Regions from separate parts of the Mitsuaria sp. CC2 genome, predicted to be linked through region 1. Evidence: riboswitches for the same ligand, from Rfam matches in the RefSeq annotation. Region 1 holds a riboswitch; the other holds the start of a gene.
What was found. Region 1 has a riboswitch for cobalamin ahead of PV762_RS04045 (TonB-dependent receptor domain-containing protein). Riboswitches for the same ligand answer to the same signal wherever they lie in the genome.

Region 1 (15,771 bases):
GGACGGACAGCTGCTCGCCGAGTACGGCACCGAGCGCCGCAGCTACCTGCCGCTGGAACAGATCCCCAAGCAGATGCAGCAGGCGCTGCTGGCCGTGGAGGACGCCAACTTCTACGACCACCAGGGCGTCTACGTGCCGGGCATGCTGCGGGCGTTCTGGGTCAACCTGTTCTCGTCCTCGCGCAGCCAGGGCGCGTCGACCATCACGCAGCAGCTGGCGCGCGACCTCTACCTCACGAAGAAGAAGCTCTACACCCGCAAGGTCGTCGAGATCCTGCTGGCCTTCAAGATCGAGAGCCAGCTGTCCAAGGACAAGATCCTCGAGGTCTACATGAACCAGATCTATCTGGGTCAGCGGGCCTACGGTTTCGAGGCGGCGGCGCAGGCCTACTTCGGCAAGTCGCTGAAGGAGCTGTCGACGGCGGAGACGGCGATGCTCGCCGGACTGCCGCAGAGCCCGTACCGCGCCAATCCGATCACCAACCTGAAGCTGGCGCAACGCCGCCAGGCGACGGTGCTGCTGCGCATGGTGGACGTCGGCATGATCACGCCGGAGCAGGCCAAGCAGGCCAAGGAAGAGCCGCTGAAGCTGCGCACCGTGCAGGACCAGCGGCTGCCCTACGGCCAGTACGCGACCGAGATGGTGCGTCAGGTGGTGCACGCCCAGTACGGCGAGGACGCCTACAACCGCGGCTTGCGGGTGACGACCACGCTGCGCATGGACGACCAGATCGCCGCGTACAAGGCGCTGCGCCGCACGCTGATGGACTACGAGCGCCGCAAGGCCTGGCGCGGTCCCGAGGGCGACGTCGACCTGCCCGACGGCATGGACGCGCAGGAACAGGACACGGCGATCTCGCAGGTGTTCAACGAGCATCCGGACAACGACGACCTGCGCACGGCGGTCGTCACCCAGGTCGCGAACAACAAGCTCCAGGCGAGCCTGTCCGACGGGGACGACATCGAGATCCAGGGCGAAGGCCTGCGCTCGGTGCAATCGGCGCTGTCGCCCAAGGCCAAGGCGGACCTGCGCATCCAGCGCGGCTCCATCATCCGCGTGCTGCGCGGCGCGCCGACCAAGGCGTTTCCCAAGGGCGCCTGGGTGGTGACGCAGTCGCCGGAGGCCGAAGGCGCGCTGGTGTCGGTCGAGCCCGACAGCGGCAAGATCCTGGCGCTGGTCGGCGGTTTCGACTTCAACCGCAACCAGTTCAACCATGCGACGCAGGCGTGGCGGCAGCCGGGATCGAGCTTCAAGCCTTTCATCTACTCGGGCGCGATGGAACTCGGCGCGAGCCCCGCGACGCTGGTCGACGACGCACCCATCTCGGTCGGCGATTGGAACCCGCGCAACTCCGACGGCAACTTCGACGGTCCGATGACGCTGCGCCAGGCGTTGGCCAAGTCCAAGAACATGGTCACGATCCGGGTGCTGGAGCAGCTCACGCCGGCGCGCGGCCGGACCTGGGCCGGCAAGTTCGGTCTCGACGTCGACAAGCAGCCGGAGAACCTGACGCTGGCGCTGGGCTCGGGCTCGGTGACGCCGCTGCAGATGGCGAGCGCGTATTCGGTCTTCGCCAACGGCGGCTACCTGCTCAAGCCGCTGCTGGTGACGAAGATCGTGGACGCGCAGAACCAGGTGCTGTTCCAGGCGGAGCCGGAGAAGCTCACCGACGACCGCCGCGCGATCAGCGAGCGCAATGCGTTCATCACCGGCTCGCTGCTGCGCGAGGTGGCGATCCGCGGCACGGCCTACAAGGCAAGCGCGTCGCTCAAGCGCTACGACCTCTACGGCAAGACCGGCACGACGAACGACGCGGTGGACGCGTGGTTCGCGGGCTTCCAGCAGCGCGTGGCGACGGTCGTGTGGATCGGCTACGACCAGCCGCGCAGCCTGGGCGCGGGCGAGTCCGGCGGCGGCATCGCGCTGCCGGCGTGGATCGACTACATGCAGGTCGCGCTGAAGGACATCAAGCCCGCCGAGATCCAGCCGCCCAAGGACGGCGGGCTGGTGCAGGAGGAAGGTCCGTTCGGTCCCGACTGGGTGTTCAGCGAGTATGCGGGCGACGCGGGTCTGAGGACGATCGGGCCGATGCCGCCGCCGCTGCCGCCTCCGGACGCGGCGTCGGACGCGGCCTCGGGGCCCGCAGGGCGTGCCTCGGGCGTGCCGCCGTCCTGGTGGATGGGCGGCGATCGCAGTGGCGGACAGTGAGCGGCGTGCGACAGGGAGCTCTGGCAATGACGAAGACGCGGGTGATCGTTGCTGCGCTGCTGACGGCGGCGGTGGGCGCCGCGCGCGCGGCGGATGAAGCCGCAGAGGCCATCGAGCCGGATCAACCCGGCATCGTCGAATCGAGCAGCACCGTGGGCAAGGGCCGCGCGCTGCTGGAGACCGGCCTCGGCTACCAGCGCGACAAGAGCGACGGCGTGCGCAGCCGCCTGTGGTCGACGCCGACGCTGCTGCGGTTCGGCTTTGCCGAGGACTGGGAGTTCCGCCTCGAGACCGATGGCTACCAGCGCCTGCGGGCTTCGGACGGCGGCGGCACGGTGAAGGCCAGCGGCTGGGCCGACACGGCGCTCGGCGTGAAATGGCACGTGCAGGACGGCGACGCGGAGCGCAACACGCCGGGACTCGCCTGGCTGCTGAACGTCGACATGGACAGCGGCTCCTCGGCGTTCCGGGGTCAGGGCTTGCGTCCGTCGCTGCGGCTGACGGCGGAGTGGGACTTGCCGCGCGACTGGTCGGCCGGCCTGATCGGCGGTCTGTATCGGGACAGCCGCGATGACGGCAGCGGCAAGCACTTCGTCGGGGGCATCCTTGGCGCCTCGCTGGGCTGGCCGATCGCGCAGGCCTGGAAAGGCTACGTCGAGGTCGCGGGCGACCAGCTCGCGTCCAACCGCAACGGCGGGCGGAGCATCTCGGCGGGCACGGGAGTGACCTGGCTGGTCGACCGCCGGCTGCAGCTCGACGCGTCCATCAACCGCGGGCTGACGAAGCAGACGGCGGACTGGGTGCTGGGCGTCGGGGTATCGATCGGTTTCTGAGCCAGCGGGTTGCCGGATGTGAGCCACGGGCTCATTCCCCGCAACGCCCAGATGACGTACAAAGCCGGCTGTCCTGACAGCACCATTGATCGACACCATGCGCCTCGCTCTCCGAATCGCCGCCCTGTCGCTGGTGATCAGCGCCTTGCCCTCGGCCAGGGCCGATCCTGCGAGCGGCACCTTCACCGCGTCGCGCGCCTGCGAGGCCTTCCAGTCGTTCAGGAAGAGCACGAACCCGGACGGCGCCAAGCTGTCGCCGGGGACGGGCTACACGATCCTGGAATCGCACAACGCGGGCTGGACGCGGGTGCAGGTGCCGGGCGCGCGACCGCCGGAGCGCTGGGTGCAGAACGACTGCGGCGCGGCGGCAGGCGGCGGCGCCTCGCCCCCCGCGACACCGATCGGCGCCCGTAGGCCGTCGACCGACAACGCCGCTGGGAATTCAGCGGCGAACAGCGGTCAAGCCATGTGCAAGACGCCGGACCAGTACGACAGCTTCGTGCTGGCGATGTCGTGGCAGCCCGGCTTCTGCGAATGGACGGCGGGCGGCCGGCGCGGCAAGCCGGAATGCGAGGCGATGGAGGACGGCAAGCTCAAGGTGACCAACCTGACGCTGCACGGCCTGTGGCCCAACCGGCAGCAATGCGGGATCAGCTACGGCGACTGCGGCAACGCGCCGATGACGCTGTCGAAGGAGACGATCTCGTACATCGGCCCGTGGATGCCGAACTTCCTCTACGAGAAGGGCTTCGGCGAGCACGAGTGGCGCAAGCACGGCACCTGCCAGACGACGCTGAATCCGGACGCGTACTTCCGCCGCGCGGTCGACCTGGTCAAGCATTTCAACGATTCCAGCGCCGCCAAGTACATCCGGCAGAACATCGGCGGCGCGATCTCGCGCAACACCTTCTACGAGAAGCTGAAGGCCGAGACCGGCACCGACGCCTATCGCGACAGCGTGAAGCTGATGTGCTCGGGGCAGTACCTCACCGAGATCCAGGTGAAGCTGCCGCGCGATTACAAGGCCGGCGGAACGCTGAAGCAACTGCTCGGCGATCAGCCCAGCGGCAGCGGCGGCGGGACCTGCCGCCGGGATGAGATTCGGATCGAGGCGAGCGGGCGGTGAGCCTGGCACATCGACCCCATGACTGAAACGTTCCTGCGACTGTGGATCACGCAGGACCTACTGAGACAAACGGATTCCGAGCCATCAAGCATTCAATGACGACGCAGTGGCAACGCATCGAGGAAGCGCTGTCCACCCTCGGCTGCCTGACCGAGATGGCCCTGCAACCAGGTGCTCAGCCGGGATGGATCGCCGAGCTGGAGCGGCACCTCGGCGTGACGCTCCCTGACAGCCTGAAAGCCTTCCTCGCCGTTCATGACGGTCAGGATGGCAACCACGGGTTGGTCGGCGGCGAACATCTGCTGTCGGTCGACGGCATCCGCAACGAGTGGTCCAACTGGCGAGAAATCGACGAGTCCGACATGAACGCCGACAGCGCCCAGTTCATGACCTCCGAGCCGCCGGGATACATCAAACCGCTCTACACCCATCGGTCGTGGATCCCCCTGACGAAGGACTGGGGCGGCAACCACTACGGACTGGACTTCGATCCGGACGAGAAGGGTCGCGTCGGCCAAGTCATCAAGTTCGGTCGCGATGAAGACGAGAAGCGCCTCATCGCCGAGGACTTCGATCGCTTCGTGGAACTCATCGTCGCCTCCCTCGCCGGCGCCACGTGGGATGGGGAGCAGCTCCATTCGGAGCTCTGATCGGATCGGCACCAAACCTGACCGTTCCCGCACCGCTGTTCACGCGGTGCACCGCTAGGATCAATTCATCCCTTCACGAGGATTCGAATTGAAGCCGAGCACCATCCAGGCCCCCGACGGGTCCGCGCTGGCCCGGGAGATCCACGGCCGACCCGGCATCGGCGTCTCGGCCCATGTACTGCAAGGGCGTGGACTGCGGATCCTGCGCATGCGCGTCGACCAATCCGCGCTGATCCTCGTCGACCGCGGCCTCAAGACCGTCAAGCCGGCCCGCGGTTCAGGCGTCCGGGCCCGACCCGGGCAGGCGTTGCTGTTGAGCGGACAGCAGACCGTCGATTTCACCAACGACGTCGCCGAGGGCGAGCACTACGAAGCGCGTTGGCTGGTGTTCGACAACGCGTTGCTGGACGACGCCTTCTATCGTGAGACGGCGGCACGAATCGCGTCCGTCGATGCACCGTTGGCGCCGGTGCGGTTGCTGGCGCGGGTACGGACAGGTCTGGCCGATGCCTTCCAGCGTGGCCGGCAAGCCCTGGCCCCCGATCCCGCACTGCCCAACGCGGTCGCACGCCAGCGTGTGCTGGAGGTGATGCACTGGTTGCTGGAGGATGGCCTGGTGCTTCGGTCCGCACCGACCGAGATGACCGTCTCCGTCCAGATCCGCGCGCTCATCGCGGGACGGCTCGATCACGACTGGCCCGCCGCGCGCGTGGCGCAGGCGCTGGCGATGTCCGAAGCGACGCTGCGACGCCGGCTCGCCGCCGAGGGCGAGTCGATGAGCGCGCTGATCGTCGACGCCCGCATGGCTTCCGCGCTGACCTTGCTGCAGGCGACCACCCAACCCGTCTCCCGGATCGCGAACGCCGTTGGTTACGACTCCCCGTCCCGCTTCGCCATCCGGTTCCGCGAACGCTTCGGCTTCGCCCCCACCGTCGTCCGTGGCCACGAGCGGGCGGACTGACTCTCCTTCATCGACCCCACATGATCACCATCCATCACCTCGGCCATTCCCAGTCGGAACGCATCCTGTGGCTTTGCGAAGAGCTCGGCATTCCCTACGAGCTTGAGCGCCATACCCGCGATGCCGTGACCCGGCTGTCGCCGCCCGAACTGAAGGCCAGGCATCCGCTGGGTGCAGCGCCGCTGATCGAGGACGGCGATCTGCTGTTGGCCGAGTCGGCCGCGATCGTCGAATACCTCATCGCGAAACACGGCGGCGGCCGTCTGAAGCCCGGTCCCGACCACCCGGACTTCGCGCCGTTCCTGTACTGGTTCCACTTCGCCAACGGCAATCTGCAGCCGGTGATGCTGCGGCGGATGACGCTGGGACGCGCGTTGCCCACTGACCATCCCGTCTTGGCGGCGACACAGGAGCGGCTCGACAAGGTGCTGGTGCTCGTCGAGGAGCGACTCGGTCAGGCGCCCTACTTCGCGGGCGACGAGTTCACGGCGGCGGACATCATGAGCGTCTTCTCGCTCACGACGATGCGGCTGTTCCTGCCGATCGACCTGGCGCCGTATCCGAACATCCGACGCTATTTGCAGCGTATCGGGGAGCGTTCCGCCTACCGGAATGCCATGGTCAAAGGCGATCCGGATCTGACGCCGTTGCTCGCCTGAACGCTTGGCAAAGCCCCCCCGGAATGAGCGGGATCGTCAGCCGACGACGGTGATAGCGTTCGGCCGCGATTCCATCCACCATGAGGTTCCAGATGATTTCCCCGACGATTCGTGTGTGCACCGCGCTACTGCTGGCCATTCTGACCGACGCGTCCTCAGCCGCCGCAACCACGCCGGGCAATCTGTTGATTTCGAACTCCTACGACCAGACGATCACCGAGTACACCTGGGACGGTCAGGTCGTGCAACGCTTCGACATCGCACTCTGGGAACCGGAACTGCGGTTCAGGCTCGGCGACTTGGTTCAGGCCGCCAATGGCACGATCTACGCCTTCTCGGGCGATCTGGATCCGGCCTTGACCTCGCTGAACCCCAAGACCGGCATCCAACGCAACTTGCCGATGCCCGACATCAGCACGTATCCCGCGCCCGGCACCATCGCCACGAAGGGCAACTATCTCTTCCTCGGCGATATGGAAAACTGGAGCTCTCCAGGCCGTGGCATCGTCCGCTACAACATCGACACCGGCACCACCGAGCGGTTCGCCTCGGGCCTCTCCTTCAGTCAACTCACCATCGGTGGAGACGGTCTGCTTTATGCGGGGTCCCAGACGCTGCAGGTGTACGACCCTGCGACCATGTCGCTGCTGCGGACCGTGGCGGTCGGCGACCAGTTCGCGATCTATGCCGCACCGCACACGGTGGCGGTGGACGCGCAAGGCGTCATCTATGGCGCCACGGGCGACGGGCGCATCAACAAGTACTCAGCGACCGGTACGCTGATCTCATCGCTGCAGACGCAGGCCCAGATTGAAGACATCGAAGTGGACGCGCAAGGGCGCATCGTGATGACCACCTGGGACGAGACGGTCTACACCACGGACACCTCGCTCAGCGCCCTGCATGAATTCAAGGTGCCGACCCTGCTTACCCTCAACATGCGCGTGGCATTCGCCGTCGCGCCGGCCGTGCCGGAACCGTCGACCTACGCTTTGATGCTCGCGGGCATCGGCGCGGTCGGCCTCGCCGCGCGTCGTCGGCGGACGGCAGACCGGATCGCCGGGCCCGGGCGCGCCGCCTGACAGCGCATTGGCCAGAGGCCTGCCTACCAGCGGGCCATGGCGAAATGCGATGATGGCCTCCTCCACGGTCGCATGCGTCGAAGGCCAGTCCTTACTGCCGACATGCGCCATGTAGGTGTCCGAACCCGCCTGCACCGCCATGCCCGCATGAGCGCTCCCGTTCCTCGGGAGTCGCCCGGGCCGGCCCACGGGCCGGCGTGGCGCTCAGCGCTTCCTGACGATCACGCTGCCCACCGAGTACCCCGCGCCGAAGGAGCAGATCACCCCCAGGTCGCCCTGCTTGAGGTTGGCGCGGTGCTCGTGGAACGCGATCACCGAGCCGGCCGAGGCCGTGTTCGCATACGTGTCCAGGATCAGCGGCGCGATCTCCGCGCCCGCCTCGCCGCCGACCAGCTTCTTGATCACCAGCTGGTTCATGCCCAGGTTGGCCTGGTGCAGCCAGTAGCGGCTCACGTCGTTCGGCTGGATGTGCAGCGCGGCCAGGTGGTTTTCGATATGCGCCGCGGCGATGGGCACCACTTCCTTGAAGACCTTGCGGCCCTCCTGGCGGAAGGTCTTGTCCCGACCCTCGGGATCGCTGTCCTCGGCCTTGTTCATGAAGCCGAAGTTGTTGCGGATGTTGTTGGAGAACTGCGTCGCCAGCTTGGTGCCCAGGATCTCCCACTGCTCCGGCGCCGTCGCCAGATCGGCGCGCTCGACGACGATCGCCGTGCACACGTCGCCGAAGATGAAGTGGCAGTCGCGGTCCTTCCATTCCAGATGCGCCGACGTGATCTCCGGATTCACGATCAGCACGCACTTCGACGCGCCCGAGCGCACCGCGTTGTAGGCCTGCTCCAGCGCGAAGGTCGCCGACGAGCACGCCACGTTCATGTCGAAGCCGTAGCCCCCCGCGCCCAGTCCCTGCTGGATCTCCACCGCCATCGCCGGATACGCGCGCTGCATGTTCGCCGCCGAGCAGAACACCGCGTCCACGTCCTCGGGTTTCCTGCCCGCGGCCGCCAGCGCCTTGCGCGCCGCGTCCACCGCGATCTCCGCCATCAGCGACAGCTGGTCATCCGCCCGTTCCTCGAAGCGCGGATACATGCGCGTGGGGTCCAGCACGCCCTCCTTCTCGATCACGTAGCGCTGCTTGATGCCCGAGGCCTTCTCGATGAACTCCACGTTCGAATGCACCAGCGCCTCGCGCGTGCCGGCGGCGATGGCCTCGGCGTGCTCGGCGTTCTGCAGGTCCACGTAGCGGTTGAACGAGTCCACCAGCTCGGCGTTGGTGATGACGTGCGGGGGCTGGTAGAGACCGGTGCCGCTGATGACGACGGAATGCATGTGGCTTGTCTTCTGATGTCGCCCGTTGCAGGGCCAAGGGGGCGAAGTTTAGCGAACTGCGCCCAAAAGCCCCCGGACGATGCATGTTGCACCGCAGCGCGGCGACGGCGCCCCGCAGGATGCGTAGAATGGGTCACCGGGCCCAAATTTTGGGACCCGGTTTTTTATGGCCGGGTCTCAAGTCAAGCGCTCGCAGCCCAGGGCGTGCACTGCATCAACGCAGCCCGACTTTGCGACTTTGGACCATGGAAATCTTTGACTACGACAACATCCTGCTGCTGCCGCGCAAGTGCCGCGTGAACAGCCGCAGCGAGTGCGACACCTCCGTCGAGTTCGGCCCCCGCCGCTTCAAGCTGCCGGCGGTGCCCGCGAACATGAAGACGGTCGTCGACGAGTCCATCACCGAATGGCTGGCCGCCAACGGCTACTTCTACGTGATGCACCGCTTCGACCTGGACGCCGTCGCCTTCGCCCGCACCATGCGCGACAAGGGCCTGCTGGTCTCGATCAGCGCCGGCGTCAAGGAAGCGGACTACGCCATCATCGACCGCCTCGCCGCTGAAGGCGTCGGCGCCGACTACATCACCATCGACATCGCCCACGGCCACGCCGACGCCGTGCAGCGCATGATCGCCCACATCAAGCACAAGCTGCCCGACACCTTCGTCATTGCCGGCAACGTCGGCACGCCCGAGGGCGTCATCGATCTCGAGAACTGGGGCGCGGACGCGACCAAGGTCGGCATCGGTCCGGGCAAGGTCTGCATCACGCGGCTCAAGACCGGTTTCGGCACCGGCGGCTGGCAGCTCTCGGCCTTGAAGTGGTGCGCCCGTGTTGCGACCAAGCCCATCATTGCCGACGGCGGCATCCGCCACCACGGCGACATCGCCAAGAGCGTGCGCTTCGGCGCCTCGATGGTGATGATCGGCTCGCTCTTCGCGGGTCATGAGGAGTCGCCGGGCCACACCGTCGAGGTCGACGGCAAGCGCTACAAGGAGTACTACGGCTCCGCGTCCGACTTCAACAAGGGCGAGTACAAGCACGTCGAAGGCAAGCGCATCCTCGAGCCCGTGAAGGGCCACCTGGCCGACACGCTGCGCGAGATGGAGGAGGACCTGCAGAGTTCCATCTCCTACGCCGGCGGCCGTGCCCTCGGCGATCTGCGCAAGGTGAACTACGTGGTCCTGGGCGGCGAGAACGCCGGCGAACACCTGTTCATGTAAGCCCCGAGGCCCGCGCACATCGAGCCTCACTGGGGCCGGAATGATGCTGGGGGTTCCCGGAGGGATGCCCCCTGCATCGTGGAGTGCCCGCGCCAGGCGACACGAAGTCGAGGGGCCTCCCGTTATGATCCCGCCCGTTGGTGCTTGCGCCCGGCTCCCTGCCGGCGCAGTTCAACGGGAATCAGGAGGGGCCGCACCCGTGCGGTCGCTGCCCCAACCTGAGCTGCCCCCGCAACGGTAAGCGGAAGGCGCGCCTCTTCTGAGAGTTGAAAGCGCGCGGCTCGTGTCTGAACACCACTGGACGGTCGTCCGGGAAGGCAACACGGGTTCATTCTTCCGACAGCCCGGATACCGGCCAACAGGCGGATCGTCGCCGTGCTTCCGGGGCATCCCTGAAGGACGGCGCGTCCATTCCGCATGCGGCCGCGGGGAAGCGGCCGTCTGCCGTTGCTTTCCGAAGTTCCGACATGCAAGCCTCCTCTCCCCGCGCCACGCTGCGCGCCGTCGCCCGTGCGTCCGCGACCGCGCTGGTCGCCCTGCCCGCCCTGTCCCTCGTCCCGTCGATCGCGTTCGCGCAGTCCTCGCTGGATCCCGTCATCGTCATCGGTACCCGCGAGCCGCAGGCCCTGAGCAAGAGCGTCGCCGACGTGGTCCTCATCGATGCGGGCACGATCCGAGACAGCGGTGCCGGCAGCGTCGAGGAGCTGCTGCGCCGCTACGCCGGCCTGCAGATCACGCGCAACGGCGGCCCCGGCCAGAGCGGCGGTTACATCCTGCGCGGTGCCAACACGACCGGCACCGTGGTGATGATCGACGGCGTGCGCGTCGGCTCCGCGACGCTGGGCCAGGCATCCCTGGAATCGATGAGCCTGTCCAACATCGATCGCATCGAGGTGCTACGCGGACCGGCCTCCGGACTGTACGGCGCGGACGCGGTCGGCGGCGTCATCCAGATCGCGACGAAGAAGGGCCGGGGCCCGCTGAACCTGACGGCCAATGCGGCGATCGGTGAATACGCCTCGCGTCTCGGCGACGTCGGCATCAGCGGCGCGCAGGCCGGCTTCGACTACGCGGCCAGTCTGAGCCGCGAGACCAGCGACGGCACCTCGGCCATCCGTCCCAACGACATCAACGGCTACTACAACCCCGATCGCGACGGCTTCCGCCGCACGACGGGATCGGCGCGCCTCGGTTTCACGCCGGCGGAAGGCCATCGCATCGGCGTCACCGCCACGCAGAGCAAGCTCAACGCGCAATACGACAGCGCCAACTTCGGCGGTCCGCCGGATTACCTCAGCGATCCGACGCCGGACTTCCGCAACCGCCTGACGACCCGCGTCGTCAGCGCCGATTACCGCGGCACGCTCTCGCCGATCTGGACCACCACGGTGCAGCTCAGCCACGGCCTGGACGATTCGCGCAGCGGCGCGCCGGATCCGGCGCGCTTCACGACGAAGCGCGATCAGGCGACGTGGCAGAACGCGTTGCGCCTTTCGCCCGACCAGCAGGTGGTGCTGGCCTACGAGCACCTCACCGAACAGGCCGACGGCGTCACGACCAACACGCTGAAGCGCAAGAACGACGCCTACATCGCGGGTTACTCGGCCCAGTTCGGCCCGGCCTCGCTGGAAGCGAGCCTGCGTCACGACGACAACAACGCCTACGGCAAGTCCACGACGGGCAGCGTCGGGGCGAGCTACGCGCTGACCTCGACGCTGAAGGTTCGCGCGGTGGCAGGCAAGACCTTCCGCGCGCCGACCTTCAACGAGACCGACTATCCGTTCTACGGCACGGCGGTGAAGCCCGAAGACGGCCGCAGCGTGGAGCTGGGCGTGAACTGGCGCTCCGGCGCGAGCAGCGCCGCGGCGACTGTCTACCGCAACAAGGTCGACAACCTGATCGGCTACAACCCCGATCCGGACGGCACGCAATGCCCGCCGGGGTATTTCGGATGCTCCTACAACGTCGCGAAGGCCAAGCTGCAAGGCGCGACGCTGAGCGGCGCGCACCGCTTCGGCAACCTGAGCCTGAGCGCGACGGTGGACTTCCTCGACGCCAGGGACGAGCAGACCGGTTCGCGCCTGCCGCGTCGGGCGGCGCATCAGGAAAGCATCTCGGCCGACTATGACACCGGCGTGTGGGGCCTCGGCGCGTCGCTGACGGAAGTCGGCGCGCGGCCGGATGTGGGCGCGCAGCTCGGCGCGTACACGGTGGTGGACGTGCGCGCGACCTGGCGCTTCCTGCCGCAATGGCGCCTGGAGGCCAAGATCCTCAACGCCGCCGATCGCGATGTGCAGCCCGTCTATTCGTACCAGGGTCTGGGCCGTCAGGCGTGGGTCGGGGTGCGGTACGACATGAAGGGCTTCTGAGCGCTTCGACGCCGATCAGCGCCGCATCGCGAGGCAGCCGCGCGGCATTCGCTCGGCGTCGATTCCAGTGGTAGCGATGCCACTGCGGCGTCATGACGCGTCATGTCGAAGGCAATTGCGAGCGGAAGGTCGGCAACGCGACCGAATCCGGTCCCATGTCGACGGGTCGCGTCTGCCCGGAGGGCTACACGCTCACGGACCGGCGCTACGTTGTGCTGGTCACGTCCGATCGATACAACAAGAGCACGCGCGTCCCGACGGCGCTGGTCTTCCGTCCGGCGCAATGAGCGCGGCGCGGCGCGGCGTTAAGGCACCGCGTTAAGGCGCCGCGCGGACGGCGGTGCACTCCACCTCGACCCGCGCGCCCAGCGCGAGTCCGTTGCAGCCGAACGCGCTGCGCGCCGGCAGCGGCCGGTCGCCGAAGAACGCGCGGTAGACCTCGTTGAAGACGCCCCACTCCGCCATGTCGGCGAGCATCACGGTGCAGCGCATCAGGTGCTCGACGCCGAGGCCTTGCGCTTTGAGCGCGGTCTCGATGTTGCGCAGCGTCTGCAACGCCTCGGCACGGATGCCTCCTTCGACCAGCGCCAGCGTGCCGGGCTTGTTGCCCAGCTGACCCGACAGGAACACGAACGGCCCAAAGGCAGTGCCCTCGGGGAACGGCACGCTGGCGGGGAGGACGAGGCCGCTGTTGAAGCGCTCCACCTCACCCGTCACGATGGCGATCGCCTCACGCTGAAGCGGTTCCGACGCACTTACGATGTCGTTCCAGCAGGGTCGTGAGGAGACGACTTCCTTGGCCTGCCGCAAACCGATCGAGAACTTGACCACCACCGCCTTGATCGTTTCCACGATCGTCAGGCCTTGTGCGTGGCATTCATCGACATAGACGTCGAGCTCTTCGTTCGTATGCATGATCACTCTTCTCCGTGTGTGTCGCGAAACGCGCGTCACCGCGGGATGCGTTCCAGCGGAATGATGTCCGCGATCGAACCCGGCCACGCGTAGATGATCAGGCGATCGTCCAGTTGTTCGAGCTCAAACGCCGAATTTTCTGCACCACCCCTTCCCGCCACCTCCACGCATCCACCAGGCGCCAACGTGTGCTCTTCGGCCCACGGCTCCAGAACCAGCAGCACGCCTTGTGCGATGAGTTCCGGTAGACCAACTTGCAGGTGTATTCCATTTTCAAGATCCCGATCCGTAGCCCAGCGGAAACCACACGCCTCTCGTCGACACCGAACCCATGTTTGGCAGCACATGATCGCGATCCAGCGTCTGGACATCGACGTCTGCAACGACAGATTCGACGGGGGGCATCGCGCCGCCCGCAAACACCGTCGACGTCAGAATGCTGGTCGCGTCTTCGTAGTTCTGCGCTGTGACGCCGCAGCCCAGACCGAGCGGACTGAACTGGGGAGGATCGCGGAACGTGAACCAGAAGCGACGCAGACCCGTCAGTCGATTGGCCGCCAAGGTCGCTTGGGATCGACTCATTTCGTCATCCCCATCGCCGCTTCGAGCTGCGTCGGATCGAACACCCGTCCCGCCTTGATCGTCTTCACCACCTGCCGCAGCGCGGCGATGTCCCTCAGCGGATCGCCGTCCAGCAGCACCATGTCGGCCTGCTTGCCTGCGGCGATCTCGCCGCGCTGGCCGGCCACGCCCAGCACCTGCGCCGGCGTCAGCGTCGCCAGGCGCAGTACCTCGGCGTTGGGGATGCCGGCGCGCACATAGAGCTCCAGCTCGCGGTGCAGGGTGTAGCCCGCGAAGGCATCCGTTCCGGGCATCAGCGTCACGCCGCCGTCGTGCAGCCGCTTGATCAGCTGCAGCAGCCGCGGCAGCGCCTGCCGGTAGGCCTCCTCCTTGCCCGGCGGCACGGCCACCGCGCCCGTCAGCAGCCGCCTTCGCACGATCGGCGGGAAGCGCTCGACCATGCCCTTCAGCGCCGCCGGCGGCTCGCCCGGCGCGCCCGAGTACAAGCCCTCCAGGATCGCCACCGTCGGATCGAGCACCGTGTGCCGGCGCTTCAGTTCCGCGATGAATCCCGTCACCGGCGCGCTGTCGAGGTCCAGCTGCAGCAGCTTCTCCGCCATCACCGTGTAGCGGTCCTTGCCGCGCGTGTCGGCGACCTCGGGGAAGAAATTCAGGACGATGAAGTTCAGATGCTGGATCTCGTCCGCGCCCGCGTCGATGAACTGCCCCGCGCGCATGAACGCCGGCACGTGCCCGCTGACGCGCAGCCCGCGCGCATGCGCCATGTCGGCGATCGGCCGCACCAGCTCCGGCTTGAAGGAAGAATAGATCTTGATCTGCTCGTAGCCGCGGTCGGCGTACCAGTCGACCGCCTTGCGCGCCTGCTCGACCGTCTCGACGCGCACATCGGTCGGGCCCGCCAGCGGACCCACGCCCTCGACGATGCCGGCCTTCACCACGCGCGGGCCGAGTTCGGTGCCCGCGTCGAATCGCTTCACGCGCTCGATCAGCGGGACGTTGTCGTTGGCCATGTCGCGCGCGCTCGTCACGCCGGCGATCAGGTCGAAGACACCGTCCGTGCCGGAGAAGTGCTGGTGCACGTCCCACAGCCCCGGCATCAGGAATCGGCCGGCGGCCTCGATGACCTCGGTGCCCGCCGGCGCCGGGGAAGCATCGTCGGGCTCGACGCGCACGATGAAGCCGCCGCGGATCAGCACCCGCATGTCTTCCCGCGCCGTCAGGTCGCGCGGCTCGAACAGCCGCGCATGGCGGATCAGCAGGTCGCCCTGCGGCACATGCGTCATCCGCTTCGCCAGGTCCGCGGACCAGCGCTTGTCCGCGTCGCGCTGCGCCGCGGAGAGCCGCGCCAGCGCCGGCACGTCGCGCGCCTCCAGCACCTCGAACCAGTCGTCGATCACGGCGGCGGTCTGCTGGCGCTCGTCCAGCCACACCGCCACCGGCGTGAAGTCGATGCCCGAGATCTGATGCAGCGTCAGCCGCCGACCGCCCGCCACGATCGTCGGCCCCTTCGTCAGTGTCGCCTCGCCCGCAGGCAGCAGGGCCAGTCGTTGCCCCGGCGCCTTCAGCAGCGCGCGGGCCAGCACGCCGGTGAACTCCGGCGGCGCGTTGGCGGGCAGGTAGAAGGCGCCCGCTTCCGGCCATGCCGCGCCGCCCTGCTCCACGCGGTTCTTCCACGACGCCTTGCCGTCCGCGCGGTCGAAGCGCTCGGTGAGCGGGACCTTCCAGTAGTCATTGCCTTCGGCCTCATAGCGCAGCGGCAGGCCGCGCGCATCGAGCGTCCAGCGCGCGCGGAGCTGATCGCCGCGGCCCCGTTCGCTGAAGGCGTAGTCGACCAGC
Region 2 (15,771 bases), on a different contig from region 1:
CAGGCCGCCGAGATGCGCGGCGACTTCAAGACCGCCGAGAAGCGCCTGGCCGCCATCGAGGCGGCCCCGGGCAACCTGGACATCGCCTACCGGCGCGCCTCGCTGCTGGCGCGCCAGGGCAAGCTCGAGGAAGGCCGCAAGCTGCTGCACCAGCTGCCCGCCGATCGCGAGCAGGACCGCCGCGCCCGCACGCTCGCCGAGTCGCAGCTGCTGCGCGACAACAAGCAGTGGCAGGCCGCCTACGACCTGCTCGGCGCCGCGGCCAAGCAGGCGCCCGAGGACGCCGACCTGCTCTACGAGCAGTCGATGATGGCCGAGAAGCTGGGCCGCGCGCAGGAGATGGAAGCGCTGCTGCAGAAGGTGATCCAGCTCAAGCCGCAGCACTACCACGCGTACAACGCGCTGGGCTACGCGCTGGCCGATCGCAACGAACGGCTGCAGGAGGCGCGCGACCTGATCTCGAAAGCGCTGAGCTTCGCGCCGGGCGAGCCCTTCATCGTCGACAGCATGGGCTGGGTGGAGTTCAGACTGGGCCGCCTCGGCGAGGCCGAGCGGCTGCTGCGCCAGGCCTACGGCTCGCGCCCGGATCCGGAGATCGCCGCCCACCTGGGCGAGGTGCTCTGGGCCGCCGGCCAGCAGGATGAGGCGCGCCGCGTCTTCGCCGACGCCAAGCGCCGCGATCCGGGCAATGAGGCGCTGCAATCGGCGATGCAACGTCTGCAGGTCCGTCCTTGATGCGTCGGCGGCGGTTCAGCGCGGGCGCGCTCGCACTCCTCGGCGTCACCGCGCTCGCCGGCTGCAGTTCGCTGTCGAAGGCGACCGGGGCGGATGGCGCCGCGCTCGCCGACGCGCCGCGGCTGACCGGCAAGTTCGGGCTCATCGTGCCGCCGGGCGCGGGCGGCCAGCGCGGACAGAACGTCAACGCCAACTTCGAGCTGCTCGGCGATCCGCGCCGCGGCCAGCTGGAGATGAGCACCCCCATGGGCAGCCTGGTGGCGCGCGTGTCGTGGCAGCCCGGTTCGGCCTGGGTGAAGACGCCCGACGGCGACCGCGCCTACGACGACATCGACGCGTTGACGCAGGAACTGCTCGGCGAGACGCTGCCGCTGCAGGCGCTGTTCGACTGGCTGCGCGGACGGCCCTGGCCGCAGGCGCCGTCGCGGCCCGCAGGCGAGTCGGGCTTCCAGCAGCTTGGCTGGCAGGTCGACCTGCGCCGCTTCGACGTGCAGTTGATCTCCGCCCAGCGGATGAATCCGAACGGCTCCGAACCGCTGGCCACGCTGCGCCTGAAACTCGACGCACCGGCGTCGCCCTGATGTCCCTGTCATGACTCCCTCCTCTTCCGCGACTCCCTTGAAGGCGCTCTACGACGTCCCGGCGCCGGCCAAGCTCAACCTCTTCCTGCACGTGGTGGGCAAGCGGCCCGACGGCTATCACCTGCTGCAGTCGCTGTTCGTTCTGATCGACTGGGCCGACACGCTGCACTTCGAGCGCCGCGACGACGGCGCCCTGCATCGTCACGACCGTGGCGACGCACTGCCCGAGGACGACCTGTGCCTGCGCGCCGCGCGCGCGTTGCGACAGGCCAGCGGCTGCGCCTTCGGGGCGGACATCCACATCGAGAAGCGGCTGCCGTCCGGCGCGGGCATGGGTGGCGGGTCGTCGGACGCGGCCAGCACGCTGCTGGCGCTGAACCGGCTGTGGGGTTTGAACTGGTCGCGCGAGCGGCTGCTGCCGATCGCGCTCAAGCTGGGCGCCGACGTGCCCTTCTTCGTCGGCGGCCGCAATGCCTTCGTCGAAGGCATCGGCGAGGTGCTGACCCCGATCGAGGTCCCGGCGCTGCGGCTCGCGGTCGTCAAACCGGCGGCGAGCATCGGCACCAAGGAAATTTTTTCCAGCCCGCTGTTGCAAAGATCAGAAAGCGTGGCTATAGTAGCGGGCTTTCCTGCAGCGAATGACGGACGCAGCAAAGAGCTTCTGGAAACAGAATCTCAGAGTAACGAAGTCAATAGCTGCGGTGGACGGACCGATACGCTGAAAAGCAGTATTCGCCGCGACCACCAGACGCTGGAAATACCCGTGCAGCAGTTGTACGAAGGATGGGGCAGAAATGATCTGCAACCTCCCGCGGAATCTGTGAGCCACGAAGTATCGAAGGCGCTTGAATGGTTGCAGGCCCGCTACGAAAATTCTCGTATGACGGGCTCAGGCAGTGCAGTTTTTGCTATAGTTCGACCCTCGCTGAATGCATTGCAGATCGCAGCGGAAAAGAGAGATGCAGTTTCCGGCCTGGAGAGTAATCTCAAGGCGACACCGGAAGGCGAGTTCGAAAAACTCCCCGAAGGTTGGGTCGGAAGAATGTGTCGCAGTCTGTCGGTTCACCCTTTGCGGGGCTGGGCCGAAGATTGAAGGTTGTAGGGTGCTGTTCCACGAACAGTGTCCGGTGTAGGGGAGTCGCCAAGTTGGTCAAGGCATCGGATTTTGATTCCGACATGCGAGGGTTCGAGTCCTTCCTCCCCTGCCAAATTTTCAGTTTCAATCCGGGACCCGCTGGGTTGGCCACCGGGCCATAAGTCTAAGGATGGCCCGCTGTGCTGCTCAATACCGTCCTCTTCACGGGTAACGCAAACCCGACCCTCTCCAAAGAAATCGCCACGCACCTGGGCCTCGAGCTCGGCAAGGCCGTGGTCGGTCGTTTTTCCGACGGTGAGGTGGCTGTAGAGATCCAGCAGAACGTCCGCGCCCGCGACGTGTTCATCGTCCAGCCCACCTGCGCGCCGACGAACGAGAACCTGATGGAACTGCTGATCATGGTCGATGCGATGAAGCGCGCCAGCGCGCGCCGCATCACCGCCGTGATCCCCTACTTCGGTTATGCGCGCCAGGATCGCCGTCCGCGTTCGACGCGCGTGCCGATCTCGGCCAAGGTCGTGGCCAACCTGCTGGAGACCGTCGGCGTCGAGCGCGTCCTGACGATGGACCTGCACGCGGACCAGATCCAGGGCTTCTTCGACATCCCGGTCGACAACATCTACGCCTCCCCGGTGCTGCTGTCGGACCTGAAGGCCCGCAACTACAGCGACCTGGTCGTGGTCAGCCCCGACGTCGGCGGCGTCGTGCGCGCCCGCGCGCTGGCCAAGCAGCTCGGTTGCGACCTGGCGATCATCGACAAGCGCCGTCCGTCGGCCAACGTCTCCGAAGTCATGCACGTCATCGGCGAGATCGACGGCCGCAACTGCGTGATCATGGACGACATGATCGACACGGCCGGCACGCTGGTGAAGGCGGCGGAAGTGCTGAAGGAACGCGGCGCCAGAAGCGTCTTCGCCTACTGCACCCACCCCATCCTGTCGGGCCCGGCGATCGAGCGCATCGCCGGTTCCATGCTGGACGAGGTCGTCATCACCAACACGATCCCGCTGTCGGAAACCGCCAAGGCCTGCGGCAAGATCCGCCAGCTGTCGGTCGCCTTCCTGTTCGCCGAGACCATCCGCCGCATTTCGGACGGTGAGTCGGTGACCTCCCTCTTCAGCGAGCAGAACAACAACTTCTGATCGCTTCCTGTACCGGCCGCTGTTCGCGAGGACAGCGGCCGTTTCGCGAAGGTACCTGGTCGCGGGGCCTTCACCCGGAGCGTCAATCCTGGCGCTCCGTCCATCTTGGAGATTGATATGAAATTCGTCGCTTTTGAGCGCAAGCTGCAGGGGACCGGAGCGAGCCGCCGCCTGCGTCACGCTGGCAAGGTTCCTGGCATCGTCTACGGTGCCGGCGAGCCGGCCGTCATCGAGGTCGATCACAACGCCCTGTACCACGCCATGAAGAAGGAAGCTTTCCACAGCTCCATCCTCGACATGGAAGTGGAAGGCAAGACCACGCAAGTGCTGCTGCGTGACTTCCAGATGCACCCGTACAAGCAGCAAGTGCTGCACGTGGACTTCCAGCGCGTCGACGCCACGACCCGCATCACCAAGAAGGTGCCGCTGCACTTCGTCGGTGAAGCCGAGTCGCCGGCCGTCAAGACCGACAAGGGCACCGTGAACCACGTGCTGACCCAGCTGGAAATCTCCTGCCTGGCGCAACAGCTGCCCGAGTTCATCGAAGTCGACCTGAGCGGTCTGACGATGGGTCACTCGATCCACGTGAACGACCTGAAGCTGGCCGATCACATCAAGATCGTCACGCACGGCAAGCCGAACCCGGTCGTCGCCACCCCGGTCCCGGCCGCGGCGGAAGAAGTCATCGTCGTGGCCGCCGCTCCGGCCGCCGACGACAAGAAAAAGAAGAAGAAGTAATTTCTTCCTCTCCGGACGTGCGCCTGACGAGGCGCGTGTCCGCAGTGTGGAATGCCCCCTTCCGGGGTGGCATCCCCCTGGAAGGATGCCCCGCTTGCGGGGCAATCCCTCTGAAGAAGGCCCCGCTCGCGGGGCCTTCTGCTTTTGCGCTCGACACTGATAATCGCGCTCCATGATTCGTCTCTTTGTCGGCCTGGGCAATCCCGGCCCTGAATACGAGGACACCCGGCACAACGCGGGTTTCTGGTGGATAGACGCGCTGGCGCGCGGTCTGAAGGCCTCGCCGCAGCTGGACACGAAGTACTCGGGCCTAGTGGCCCGCGTCAACGACGCGCCGGGCGCACCGGGTCCGATCTGGCTGCTGCAGCCGATGACCTACATGAACCTCTCCGGCAAGTCGGTGGCGGCGCTCGCGCGCTTCTTCAAGATCGCGCCGGAGGAGATCCTCGCGATCCACGACGAGCTCGAGATCGCCCCCGGCGAATTCAAGCTCAAGCAGGGCGGCGGCAACGCCGGCCACAACGGACTGAAGGACATGCAGGCCCAGCTCGGCAGCGGCAACTTCTGGCGTCTGCGCCTGGGCATCGGCCATCCGGGCCACCGGGACGAGGTCGCCGGCTACGTGCTGCGCAAGCCGCCTCTTGCGGAGCGCCAGGCGGTCGAGGACAGCATCGGCAAGTCGCTCGAGGCCTTCAAGCTGATGACCGGCGGCGACATGGCCAAGGCCGTGGCCCTGCTGCATGCCAAGCCGCCGCGGCCCAAGCCTCCCAGACCGTCCAATCTGCCGCCGAAACCCGGTGCCGACGGCGCCGCGCCGACCGCTGGCGCCCCAGTTGCCGGCACGGCAACACCTGCCCCCGCAAGTTCCGCTTCCATTCCCCCTGCCCCACCCCCGACCTCCGGAGACTGACATGTCCGCGCGCGCCGCACTGATGCTGATGACTGCTGTTCTGGTCCTCATGTCTGGCGCGGCGCACGCGCAGGACGTGCCGAAAGCGCCCCCGCAGCAGGAGAAGACTTTCGGCTTCTACCGTTGCGGCCCGGAGGGTCACGACTTGCGGGAGACGCCGTGTCCCGACGGCCAGGGTTGGCGCGCGGAACTGCCGAAGGACAAGGTCGATCCCAAGGAGACCGACGCCGCGCGCAAGCGCACGGTCGAGGAGACGCGCGAGCTCGCCGCGCGCGAGCGTGAGCGCGATCGCCAGGCGGCGAAGACGCCGCCCAAGGCCGCCGGCATCGACGGTCGCCTGCCTGGTCAGCGCGCGACGAAACCGGCCAAACCCGCGGATCCCAAGAAGCCCAAGCCCAAGGATCCGAAGAAGCCGCCGAAGAAGAAGCCCAAGGTGCCGAAGTCGCCGGACGGCGCGCTGCAGCCCAGGCCCACGACGGGTGGCGACACCACGGCGTCCGCACCTCGCTAGAATGCGCGCCGTTGGTGCTCGCGCGGACATTGCGTCCGTGCAGTTAAACGGGAATCAGGAAGCGGTCGCATCCCCGATGCGCGAACCAACCTGAGCTGTCCCCGCAACGGTAAGTGGCCGCCGGTCGCGCGCCCGGGATCCTGACGAAGGAACTCCGGGCGGCAGCCGGCACTGCCTGTCCCCATGTCCACTGGCGCGAGCGCGCTGGGAAGGACACAGGCAGCGGCCACCAGCCCGGATACCGGCCAACAGGTGGCGTCTCCTGCCGATCGCGACGCGTCCTCCGTGAGCTTCCAGCTGTCACGAGGACGATCCCGACGACGAGCCGGCGACGCCGTTTCTCAGAAGCCCTGCGGGTGAGCAGGCGTCTGAATTCCGTCGTTGGTCCGTCCCTCATGCTTCCGTTCGTTTCGCGCGCGCGCACTGGTGCCCGCTCGCTGCCCGTCTTCACCCCGTTGGCGCTCTCGTTGTCGACGCTCGTGGCGCTCTCGTCCTTCTCCCCGGTCGCGTACGCGCAATCCGCATCCCCCGCTTCGCCTTCCACCTCCCCCCCGGGCGCCCCCGCCAGCCGGCTCGACGACGTCACCGTGACCGGCACGCGCAGCCCGATGAAGCTGTCCGACGTCGCCGCCGACCTCACCGTCATCAACCGCGACACCATCGAGCGCCAGGGCTTCGGCAACATCGCCACCCTGCTGCGCAACGTCGCCGGACTGCAGATGACCAGCAACGGCGGTCCTGGCAACTCGACCTCGCTTTACCTGCGCGGCGCCGAGACGCGTCACACCGTGGTGCTGATCGACGGCGTGCGCGTGGACGGCCAGTCCACGGGCGGCGCGAGCTGGCAGAACCTGCCCGTCTCGCAGATCGAGCGCATCGAGGTGCTCAAGGGTCCCGCCAGTGCCTTGTACGGCTCCGACGCCATCGGCGGCGTGGTGCAGATCTTCACGCGCAAGGGCCAGGGCCGGCCGCAGATCGACCTCGGCCTGGGCGGCGGCAACCTGGGCCAGGTCAGGGCCGATGTCGGCGTCAACGGCGGCTCCAGCGCCTTCGATTACGCGGGCGCGCTCTCCATGGACCGCGGCACCGGCTTCAACGTCTACTCGCGCACGACGAACGCCAGCTACAACCCCGACCGCGACGGCTGGCGCAACTACAGCGGCAGCCTGCGCCTGGGCGGCCGCGTCGCCGACGGCCAGCGCCTGGAGTTCGTCGGCCTGAAGAGCCGCGGCGACGCCGGCTATGACGCCGGCAAGAACGCCGACGACCGCGGCATCACCGAGACCCTGGCGGCGCAGCTCAACCTGAAGTCGACGTGGTCCGACGCCCTGTCGACGCAGCTGTCGGCTGGCCAGTCCGAAGAGAACTACGAGACCAAGCCCAGTGCGCCCTACCTGACGAAGACGCGCATCCGCAACGCCTCGCTGCAGGGCTTCTACCGCTTCAACGAACGGCATCAGCTCAATGGCGTGCTGGAGCGTCGCGAGGATCGCCTGGTCAACACCGCGCTGGTCAGCGGCGGCGAAAGCACACGCAGCCAGAACGCCCTCGGCCTGAGCTACCTCGGCAACTTCGGCGCGCTCAGCGTGCAGGCCCACGGCCGGCATGACGACGACAGCGACTTCGGCGACGTCGACACCGGCAATCTGGCGGCCGGCTTCAAGCTCGGCGGCGGCTGGCGCGTCACAGCCTCCGCGGGCAGCGCCTTCCGCGCCCCCACGCTGTACCAGCGCGGCAGCGTCTACGGCCCCACCACCTCGCTGCCCGGCGTGCAGGAACTCCGCCCCGAGCGCGCGCACAACCGCGAGGCGGGACTCGCCTGGGCGCAAGGCGATCTCGACTTCGCCGTCACCACCTTCCACAACCGCGTCACCGACCTGATCGCCTTCGGCGCGGCGGGCACCTGTCCGTCCAAGACCGGCTGCTACGGCAACGTCGCGCGCGCCCTGCTCAAGGGCACCAGCCTGAAGGGCGGCGCGGCGCTGGGACCGGTGAACCTCAGCGCCACCGTCGACTTCCTCGACCCGACCGACGCCAACACCGGTCGCGTGCTCCAGCGTCGGGCCAAGCGTTTCGGCACCCTGCGTGCCGAGACCTCGCTGCAGGCCTGGACGCTGGGCGCGACCCTCGTCGGCTCGGGCAAGCGTTTCGACGACGCCGCCAACACGACGCGCCTGGGCGGCTATGGCCTGCTCAACGTGGACGCGCAGTACGCGTTCGCGAAGGCGTGGCGCGTGCAGCTCAACGTGGACAACGTCTTCGACCGTGCCTACCAGACGGCGAACTACTACAACCAGGCGCCGCGCACCTGGTTCGTGATGCTGCGCTACTCCCCGTCGCTGTAAGGTCGGACCTTCAGTCACACGGAGACCGGGATGTCCCTTCATCACCTCATCGTCGGCGGCCAGCGCAGCGGCAAGTCTCGCCACGCGGAGCGCCTCGCGCTGCGCTGGGCGCGGAAGCCGGGGCACCGGGTCACCGTCGTCGCGACCGCCGAGGCCCATGACGACGAGATGCGCGACCGCATCGCCCGTCACCAGGCCGACCGGCCCGAGGGGTTCGACACCGTCGAGGCGCCGCTGCGCCTGTGCGAGGCGCTCCGCGCGGCCTCCTCGCCCACGCGGCTCGTGGTCGTCGACTGCCTGACCCTGTGGCTGACGAACTGGCTGATGCCGATGGACGGCACGCCGCGGCTCGAAAACTGGCGCGGCGAATGCGCCGACCTCCAGCGTCTCCTGCCGCAGTTGGCCTCGCCGGTCGTCTTCGTTTCCAACGAGGTCGGTTGGGGCGTCATGCCGATGGGGCGCGAGGTGCGCGCGTATGTGGACGAACTTGGATGGCTCAACCAGCTCGTCGCGCGGCAATGCGGCGAGTTGACCCTGATGGTGGCGGGGCAACCGTGGACACGGCCGGTCGAGACGCTGGACGACGAGGAGAACAACGGATGAGGTCGATGAAACGCCGGATGCAGGGTGCCATCAGGTTCGCGGTGGGCAGCGCGCTGCTGGGAGTGCTCGCGACGGCGTCCCTCGCCGCGCCCATCACGTTGAAGGACGACCGCGGCCACACGGTGACGCTCCCCGAAGTCCCGCGGCGCATCGTCAGCCTGCTGCCTTCGCTGACCGAGACCATCTGCGAGCTCGGCGACTGCGCCAAGGTGGTCGGCGTGGACCGCTTCTCCAACTTCCCGGCGAGCGTGCAGAAGCTGCCGCGCCTGGGGGGCCTCGACGACACCAGCATCGAGGCGCTGGTGGCGCTGAAGCCGGACGTCGTCGTGCTGGGCGTTTCCGCGCGCGTCATCGATCGCCTTGAAGGATTGGGGCTGAAGGTCGTCGCGCTCGAACCCAAGAGCATGAACGACGTCCAGCGCGTGCTGGGCAAGGTGGGGCAGATCCTCGGCAAGGAGGACGACGCGCGCCGCCTGTGGAACCGCATCGACGGCCACATCGCGCAGAGCGCCGCCACACTGCCGCCCGGCGCGCGCGGCCTGAGCGTCTATTACGAAGTCGACGCCGGCCCCTACGGCGCGGGCACCGCCTCCTTCATGGGCGAGATCCTGACACGGCTCGGCGCGAAGAACATCATCCCGTCCGAGCTCGGTCCCTTCCCCAAGCTCAACCCGGAATTCATCGTCCGTGCCGACCCGCAGGTCATCATGGTCGGCCAGCGCAACGCCGCCGGACTGCCGCAGCGCCCCGGCTGGCCCGCGATCCGCGCGGTCAAGCACCAGCGCCTGTGCGTCTGGATCCCGTCCGAGTCCGACGTCCTCGTACGACCCGGGCCTCGCATGTCCGAAGCGGCGGCGCTGATGGCGCGTTGCCTGCGCGAAGCGGCGGCCGGTCCCGTGCCGCTGCCCACAGTTCCCTTCAACGCGCCGCCGGGGGGCATGCGCTGATGCGCGCTTCTTCCCTGCGCTCCGCCAAGACCGCGGCGCAACTGACGGCGCTGCTGCTGCTCGGCGCCGTGCTGCTCGCCCTGGGGCTGGCCATCGGCAGCATGGGCTGGAGCCCGTGGACCGAAGGCGGCGACACCATGCGCATGATCCTCTGGGACATCCGCGCGCCGCGCTCCCTCGGTGCCTGGCTCGCCGGCGCGCTGCTCGCGCTGGCCGGCGCGATCGCGCAGGGCCTGTTCCGCAACCCGCTCGCCGATCCCTACCTGCTGGGCTGCTCGGCGGGCGCCTCGCTGGGCGTCGCGACCCTGCTCTTCGTCATGGGCGTCTCGCCCGCGGCCGCCGCCCTCGCGCTGCGCGTCGGCATGACCGGCGCGGCCTTCGCCGGCGCCATCGGCGCCGTCCTGCTCACCCTCGTGCTCGCGCGCGGCGTCACCCAGAGCCTGCGCCTGCTGCTCGCCGGCGTCGTCGTCGGCGTCGTGCTGGGCTCCGGCTCCGCGCTGCTCACGCTGATGAACCCCGACATCCTGCGGGCGATGCAGGCCTTCATGCTCGGCAGCACCGGCTACGTCGGCTGGAGCGCGGTGCAGGTCATGGTCGTCGCCATGGCCGCCTGCCTGCTCGTCGCACTCGGCTGCAGCCGCACCTTGGACGCGCTGACGCTGGGCGAGGACACGGCCCGCTCGCTCGGACAACGCCTCACGCTCATCCGGCTCGTGCTCATCGCCACGCTCTCGCTGGCCACCGGCGCAGCGGTCGCGCAGTGCGGGCTCATCGCCTTCGTCGGACTGGTCGCGCCCCACCTCGTGCGCAGCTGGGGACCCACCACGCACGGCGCGCTGCTGCTGCTCTCCGCGCTCACGGGCGGCGCCCTGCTGCTCGCCGCCGACATCGCCGCGCGCTGGGTCATCGCACCGCAGGAGCTGCCCGTCGGCATCATCACCGCGCTGCTCGGCGGCAGTTATCTGCTCTGGCTGATGCACCGGCGCAAGGCGCACTTCGGCGGCATGGGAGGCTCGCGATGAACGCGGACGCCGTCGATCTCGGGCACGTGCCGACTCTGCGCATCGACCTGAAGTCGCTGTCCCTGAGCCATCGGCCGGTGCTTCACGCGTTGACGCTCGCGGTGGCGCCACGTGCGTGGACCGCGATTGTCGGTCCGAACGGTGCGGGCAAATCCACGCTGCTGCGCGCGATCTCGGGATTGCTGCCCTTCGACGGCAGCTTGATCCTCGACGACAAGCCATGGACTGCATGGCCGGCGAAGCAACGTGCCCGGCAGATCGCGTGGCTCGGCCAGAACGAAGCGGCCTCCGAAGACCTCACCGCCTACGACATCACCATGCTCGGCCGTCTCCCGCATCAGCCGTGGCTGGCGCCGGCAAGCGCCGCCGATCACGAAGCGGTCGAGCACGCGATGCGACAGACGCAGAGCTGGGATTGGAAGGACCGCGCGTTGGGCAGCCTGTCCGGCGGCGAGCGGCAGCGCGTGCTGCTGGCGCGCGCGTTGGCGGTGCGTGCCGGCGTGCTCTTGATGGATGAGCCGCTCGCCCACCTGGATCCGCCGCATCAGAGCGACTGGGCCCGCATCGTGCGCGAGCGCGTCGCGTCGGGCGGCGCGGTCGTGAGCGTGCTGCATGAACTCAATGTCGCCTTGCAGGCCGACACGCTGGTCGTGATGGACGGCGGCCGCATCGTCCATGAGGGCTCGCCGCACGATCCGGCCACGCACGACGCGTTGCAGCGGGTCTTCCACAACCGCCTGCTCATCCTGAAGGTGCAAGGGCGCTGGATTGCGCTCAACGAATGAGCGCCACCGGCGCCACCGGCTCCATCACCCAACGCCTGATCCTCCTTCTCTCGCGATGACTGCCTGTCCTGCCTGTCTGATCAGCGCTCCGGCTTCCGGCCAGGGCAAGACGAGCGTGACCGCGGCGATTGCGCGTGCGGCGCGCCGGCGCGGGCTGCGCGTGCGCGTTTTCAAGACCGGTCCCGACTATCTGGATCCGATGGTGCTGGCGCGTGCGAGCGGCCATACCGTTTATCAGCTCGACCTGTTCATGGGTGGCGAGGCGCATTGCAGGGAACTGCTCGCCCGGGCGGCGGAGGGTGCCGACCTCATTCTTGTCGAGGGTGTCATGGGTCTTTTCGATGGCAAGCCCAGCAGTGCGGATCTGGCGGCGACCTTCGGGTTGCCGGTGATGGTGGTGCTGGATGCCGCTGCGATGGCGCAGACCTTTGCGGCGTTGGCGACGGGACTGGCGCGTTTCCGCGATGACATTCATGTGGCTGGCGTGATTGCCAACCGTGTGGGCAGCGATGTGCATGCGCGCATGGTCGGCGAGGGATTGCCGGAGGAATTGCCGTTGATTGCGGCGCTGAAACGTGATGCGGCGCTCTCATTGCCTGAGCGGCATCTGGGGTTGGTGCAGGCGTTGGAGCTTCCGGACATCGACAAGCAACTCGATGCGTGGGCGGATGTTTGGGAGGCCGGCGCGCGCGGTGACTTCTTCCAGAGTGGATCGGAGGCGGGAGGCCGGGGGCCCCTTTTCGTAACTCAAGGAGGGAATTTGCTTGCCGGTAGGCAAGCAAAGGAGGGAGATGGAGAAAAGGGGCCCCCGGCCGACCGGCTCTTGCTCGACCGCCCGCTGGAGGGAAAGCGCATTGCTGTTGCGAACGACGCGTGTTTCTCCTTCATCTACCCGGCGAATCTTGACCTGCTGCGTGAGCAGGGTGCGGAGGTGTGCGAGTTCAGTCCGATTGCGGGCGAGGACCTACCCGCCTGCGACGCGTTGTGGCTGCCTGGGGGTTATCCGGAGCTGCATGCTCAAGCGCTGCGGGAGCATCCGCGTTTCTTCGGTGCGTTGAAGGCGCATCTGGAGGTGGCGAAGCCGTTGCTCGCCGAGTGCGGCGGGATGCTGGTGCTGCTTGATGAGTTGAGCGATGTCGACGGCAACGTCCATGCGATGGCTGCCTTGATGCCGGGCCGTGCGGCGATGCAGAAGCGGATGGCGGCGCTTGGCTTGCAGAGCGTGGCCTGGCCGGAGGGCGAGTTGCGCGGGCACACCTTCCATTACTCCGCGATGGAGACGCCGCTGTCCCCCATTGCCACCGCGACCAACCCCAACGCCGGCCGTGCCGCCGAGCGTTTGTACGACTTCGGCTCGCTGCGCGCGAGCTACGTCCACCACTACTTCCCGTCGAACCCGGGCGCCGTCGCCGCGTTCTTCGGCGGCGCCGATTCTTCTTCCCAGCACTGAGCCCAACGACCATGTTCCTCGAATCCGGATTCGCCCACATCGCGCAGGCCCTGTTGTGGCCGGTGCTGATCCTTGTTGCTCTCGGCTTCGTCTACGCGTTGTGGACGGCCGGCGCCACGGTGATGGAGGCCGTGCAGCGGCGCCGGCCGGGTTATCGCCAGTTGAAGGTGCATGCGACCAGCAACCTGGAGACGCTGGAGCTGCAGATTGTGCGCAGCCTGGAAGCGCCGCGTCTGCTGGGTCGCGTTGCGCCGCTGCTGGGCCTGATCGCCACGATGGTGCCGCTCGGCCCGGCGCTGCAGAGCGTCGCCGCCGGTCAGGGCCAGGCGGCGCTGGCGGTGTTCAGTTCGGCGTTCTCCGGCGTCGTGCTCGCGCTGGCTGCGGCGGCGATCGCGCTGGTCGTGTATTCGATCCGTCGTCGCTGGCTGCTGGCCGAGCTGCTCGCCATCAAGACCGAACAGGGCTGGGCATGAGCGCCGGCCGTCGCATTTCCATCCTCGCCGAAGAGGATGATGATCCGATGCTGTCCGCCGTGAACCTGGTGGACGTGTTCCTCGTGCTCGTCGTGGCGCTGCTCACCGCGGTCGCGCTGCAGCAGCAGTCGCATGCGGACGAGACGGTGATCCGCAATCCGGGCCAGCCCGGGATGGAGATCATCGTGCGCAAGGACGGCCAGGAGATCAAGTATCGCGGCAACGGCGGCAACGCCGAAGGCCAGGGTGAGCGTGCCGGCGTCGCGTACAAGATGAAGGACGGCTCCATCATCTACGTGCCTGAAGCCGGGGAAGCGCCCAAGCCATGAGGATCGTGTCCTTGCTGGCCCGCGGCTTCGCGGTCGCGGTCCTGGGGCTGTGCGCGTTCACGCCTTTTCGGGCGAGCGCCGCGGGCATCGCGCACACTGCGAAGGCGGCCGGCGTCTCCTCGCGCGTGCTGTTCCTCAGCGTCGACATCACGCCCGCCGCCAAGCATGCGCTGCTGGAGCGCGAGGGCAAGGCCCTCGGCTTCGACGTGAAGCAGATCGAGTATCCGCTGCGCGGTGCGCCGGTCGACAGGGATCCGGCGCTCGACCGCGCGTTGCGTGACGCGGACCTCGTCTGGATCGACGTCCCGCACCCGACGGCGGAAGCGCGGCTGCATCAGATCGTCGATGCCGCGCTGCAACGCACCGCCCTGCCCGCCCAGCGCGTGCTGTGGATTCCCGCCGGCGAGCCCGCGGCGAGTGATCGCAGCCTGCGCGGCTATCTGCAGGCCGGCGGTCCCGTGAACACGCGCGCGGCGTTCGCCGTCGCACGAGCGCAGCTCGATGGCAAGTCGGCGCCCGATCTCGGTCCGCCGCAGTTGATCCCGCAGCGCGGCATCCACTACCCCGGCGCGCCCAAGCTCTTCGTCGACGCGGCGGAGTTCCGCGCCTGGGCCGCGCAGCAGGGACTGCGCGGCGAACCCGTCGCCATCCTGCTGCACCGCTACCACTTCGTCCAAGGCAACACCGCGTGGCTGGACCGCTGGCTCGCGATGTTCCGCCAGCAGGGGCTGCTCGCCTACGCCGCGTTCAGCGGCCAGCTCAGCGACAAGCCGCTGTCGGAACTGCTCGAACGCGATGCTCAGGTGCAGGCCCGCGTGATCGTCAACCACAGCCTGCTGCCGCAAGGCGCGACCCTGCAGCCGACCTTCGAGCGCTGGGGCGTCCCCGTACTGCAGACGCAGCCCTACCGGCAGGATGAAGCGTCCGTGTGGGAAGGCAGCGAGACCGGCCTCGCACAGGCCGACATTCCGTTCTACTTCGCGCAGCCGGAAGCGGCCGGGCTCATCGATCCGGTCGTCGTCGTCGCGCATCCGAAGCGCGGCGAGCCCGAGCTCATCGAGCGCCAGGCCGCCAGCGTCGCCGGCAAGGCCGCGCGCTGGGTCGCGCTCCAGACCAAGGCAAACGCCGACAAGCGACTGGTCGCCTTCGTCTACAACTATCCGCCCGGCGGCAGCAACTTCGGCGCGTCCTTCCTCAACGTGCCGCGCAGCCTTGCGCGCGTGAGCACCGGACTGAAGGATGCAGGCTACGGCGTCACGCCGATCGCAGAAGCCGACTGGATCTCCGGCCTGAAGCCGATGTTGTCCGCGTATTACCCGGGCACCGACCTGCAGGCGCTGCTCGATGCCGACGAGGCCGAGGCACTCCCGCTTGCACGCTACACCGCGTGGTTCGACGCGCTGCCCAGGGCCGTGCGCGATCCCATCGTCGCCCGCTGGGGGTCGCCCGCCAGCAGCCGCTATGTGCTGCGCGTGCGCGGCGAGCCGGTCTTCGTCATTCCGCGCCTCAAGCGGGGCGCGCTCACCGTGCTGCCGCAGCCGCCGCGCGAAGAGACGCTGCGCAACGGGCAGGACCCGTTCATGCATCGCAGCAAGACCCCGCTGTCGCATCATTACCTCGCCACCTACCTGTGGGCGCGGCAGGCCGACGCCATCATCCACTTCGGCACGCACGGCACGCAAGAGTGGGCGCCGGGCAAGCTCCGCGGGCCCGACGTGATGGACCCCGTGTGACTGCCGCTCGGCGACACGCCGGTGATCTATCCCTACATCGTCGACAACCTCGGCGAGGCGCTCACCGCCAAGCGACGCGGCCGCGCGCTGATGGTGAGCCATCGCACGCCGAGCTTCGCGCCGGCCGGATTCAACGCGCAGATGGCCCACATGCACGAGCTGATGCATGAGTGGGAGACCGTCGATCCGGGGCCGACCCGGCAGGGGATGGAGCGGCAGATGGTCCAGCAGTTCGTCGAGCACAACCTGCATCGCGACCTGGGGTGGAGCGCCGAGCAGATCGCCGCGAACTTCAGCGGGTATCTGGAGCTGCTGCATCCCTATCTCGACCGGCTGGCGCAGAGCTCGCAGCCCAAGGGGCTGGCGGTGTT

Region 2: linked by a shared signal. The riboswitch ahead of PV762_RS17685 (TonB-dependent receptor domain-containing protein) and the one ahead of PV762_RS04045 (TonB-dependent receptor domain-containing protein) in region 1 are both predicted to bind cobalamin.

The regions. Positions count from the first base shown of each region.
Region 1 covers NZ_JARVXN010000006.1:5,497-21,267, reverse strand. Annotated here, with positions in the region: gene PV762_RS04090 (penicillin-binding protein 1A) at 1-2,209, shown strand, start outside; gene PV762_RS04085 (transporter) at 2,236-3,042, shown strand; gene PV762_RS04080 (ribonuclease T2 family protein) at 3,140-4,168, shown strand; gene PV762_RS04075 (SMI1/KNR4 family protein) at 4,264-4,818, shown strand; gene PV762_RS04070 (helix-turn-helix transcriptional regulator) at 4,907-5,779, shown strand; gene PV762_RS04065 (glutathione S-transferase family protein) at 5,800-6,438, shown strand; gene PV762_RS04060 (PEP-CTERM sorting domain-containing protein) at 6,531-7,520, shown strand; gene PV762_RS04055 (beta-ketoacyl-ACP synthase III) at 7,725-8,846, opposite strand; gene PV762_RS04050 (GMP reductase) at 9,092-10,069, shown strand; cobalamin riboswitch at 10,191-10,444, shown strand; gene PV762_RS04045 (TonB-dependent receptor domain-containing protein) at 10,537-12,438, shown strand; gene PV762_RS04040 (hypothetical protein) at 12,594-12,725, shown strand; gene PV762_RS04035 (RidA family protein) at 12,757-13,353, opposite strand; gene PV762_RS04030 (hypothetical protein) at 13,389-13,577, opposite strand; gene PV762_RS04025 (hypothetical protein) at 13,627-13,935, opposite strand; gene PV762_RS04020 (amidohydrolase family protein) at 13,932-15,771, opposite strand, start outside.
Region 2 covers NZ_JARVXN010000025.1:23,845-39,615, forward strand. Annotated here, with positions in the region: gene PV762_RS17645 (tetratricopeptide repeat protein) at 1-735, shown strand, start outside; gene PV762_RS17650 (lipoprotein insertase outer membrane protein LolB) at 735-1,316, shown strand; gene ispE (4-(cytidine 5'-diphospho)-2-C-methyl-D-erythritol kinase) at 1,327-2,409, shown strand; tRNA gene PV762_RS17660 (tRNA-Gln) at 2,448-2,524, shown strand; gene PV762_RS17665 (ribose-phosphate pyrophosphokinase) at 2,592-3,554, shown strand; gene PV762_RS17670 (50S ribosomal protein L25/general stress protein Ctc) at 3,672-4,292, shown strand; gene pth (aminoacyl-tRNA hydrolase) at 4,465-5,202, shown strand; gene PV762_RS17680 (hypothetical protein) at 5,204-5,713, shown strand; cobalamin riboswitch at 5,709-5,978, shown strand; gene PV762_RS17685 (TonB-dependent receptor domain-containing protein) at 6,109-8,058, shown strand; gene cobU (bifunctional adenosylcobinamide kinase/adenosylcobinamide-phosphate guanylyltransferase) at 8,089-8,661, shown strand; gene PV762_RS17695 (ABC transporter substrate-binding protein) at 8,658-9,608, shown strand; gene PV762_RS17700 (FecCD family ABC transporter permease) at 9,608-10,630, shown strand; gene PV762_RS17705 (ABC transporter ATP-binding protein) at 10,627-11,415, shown strand; gene PV762_RS17710 (cobyrinate a,c-diamide synthase) at 11,471-12,865, shown strand; gene PV762_RS17715 (hypothetical protein) at 12,877-13,338, shown strand; gene PV762_RS17720 (DUF2149 domain-containing protein) at 13,386-13,667, shown strand; partial or broken gene cobN (cobaltochelatase subunit CobN) at 13,664-15,771, shown strand, end outside.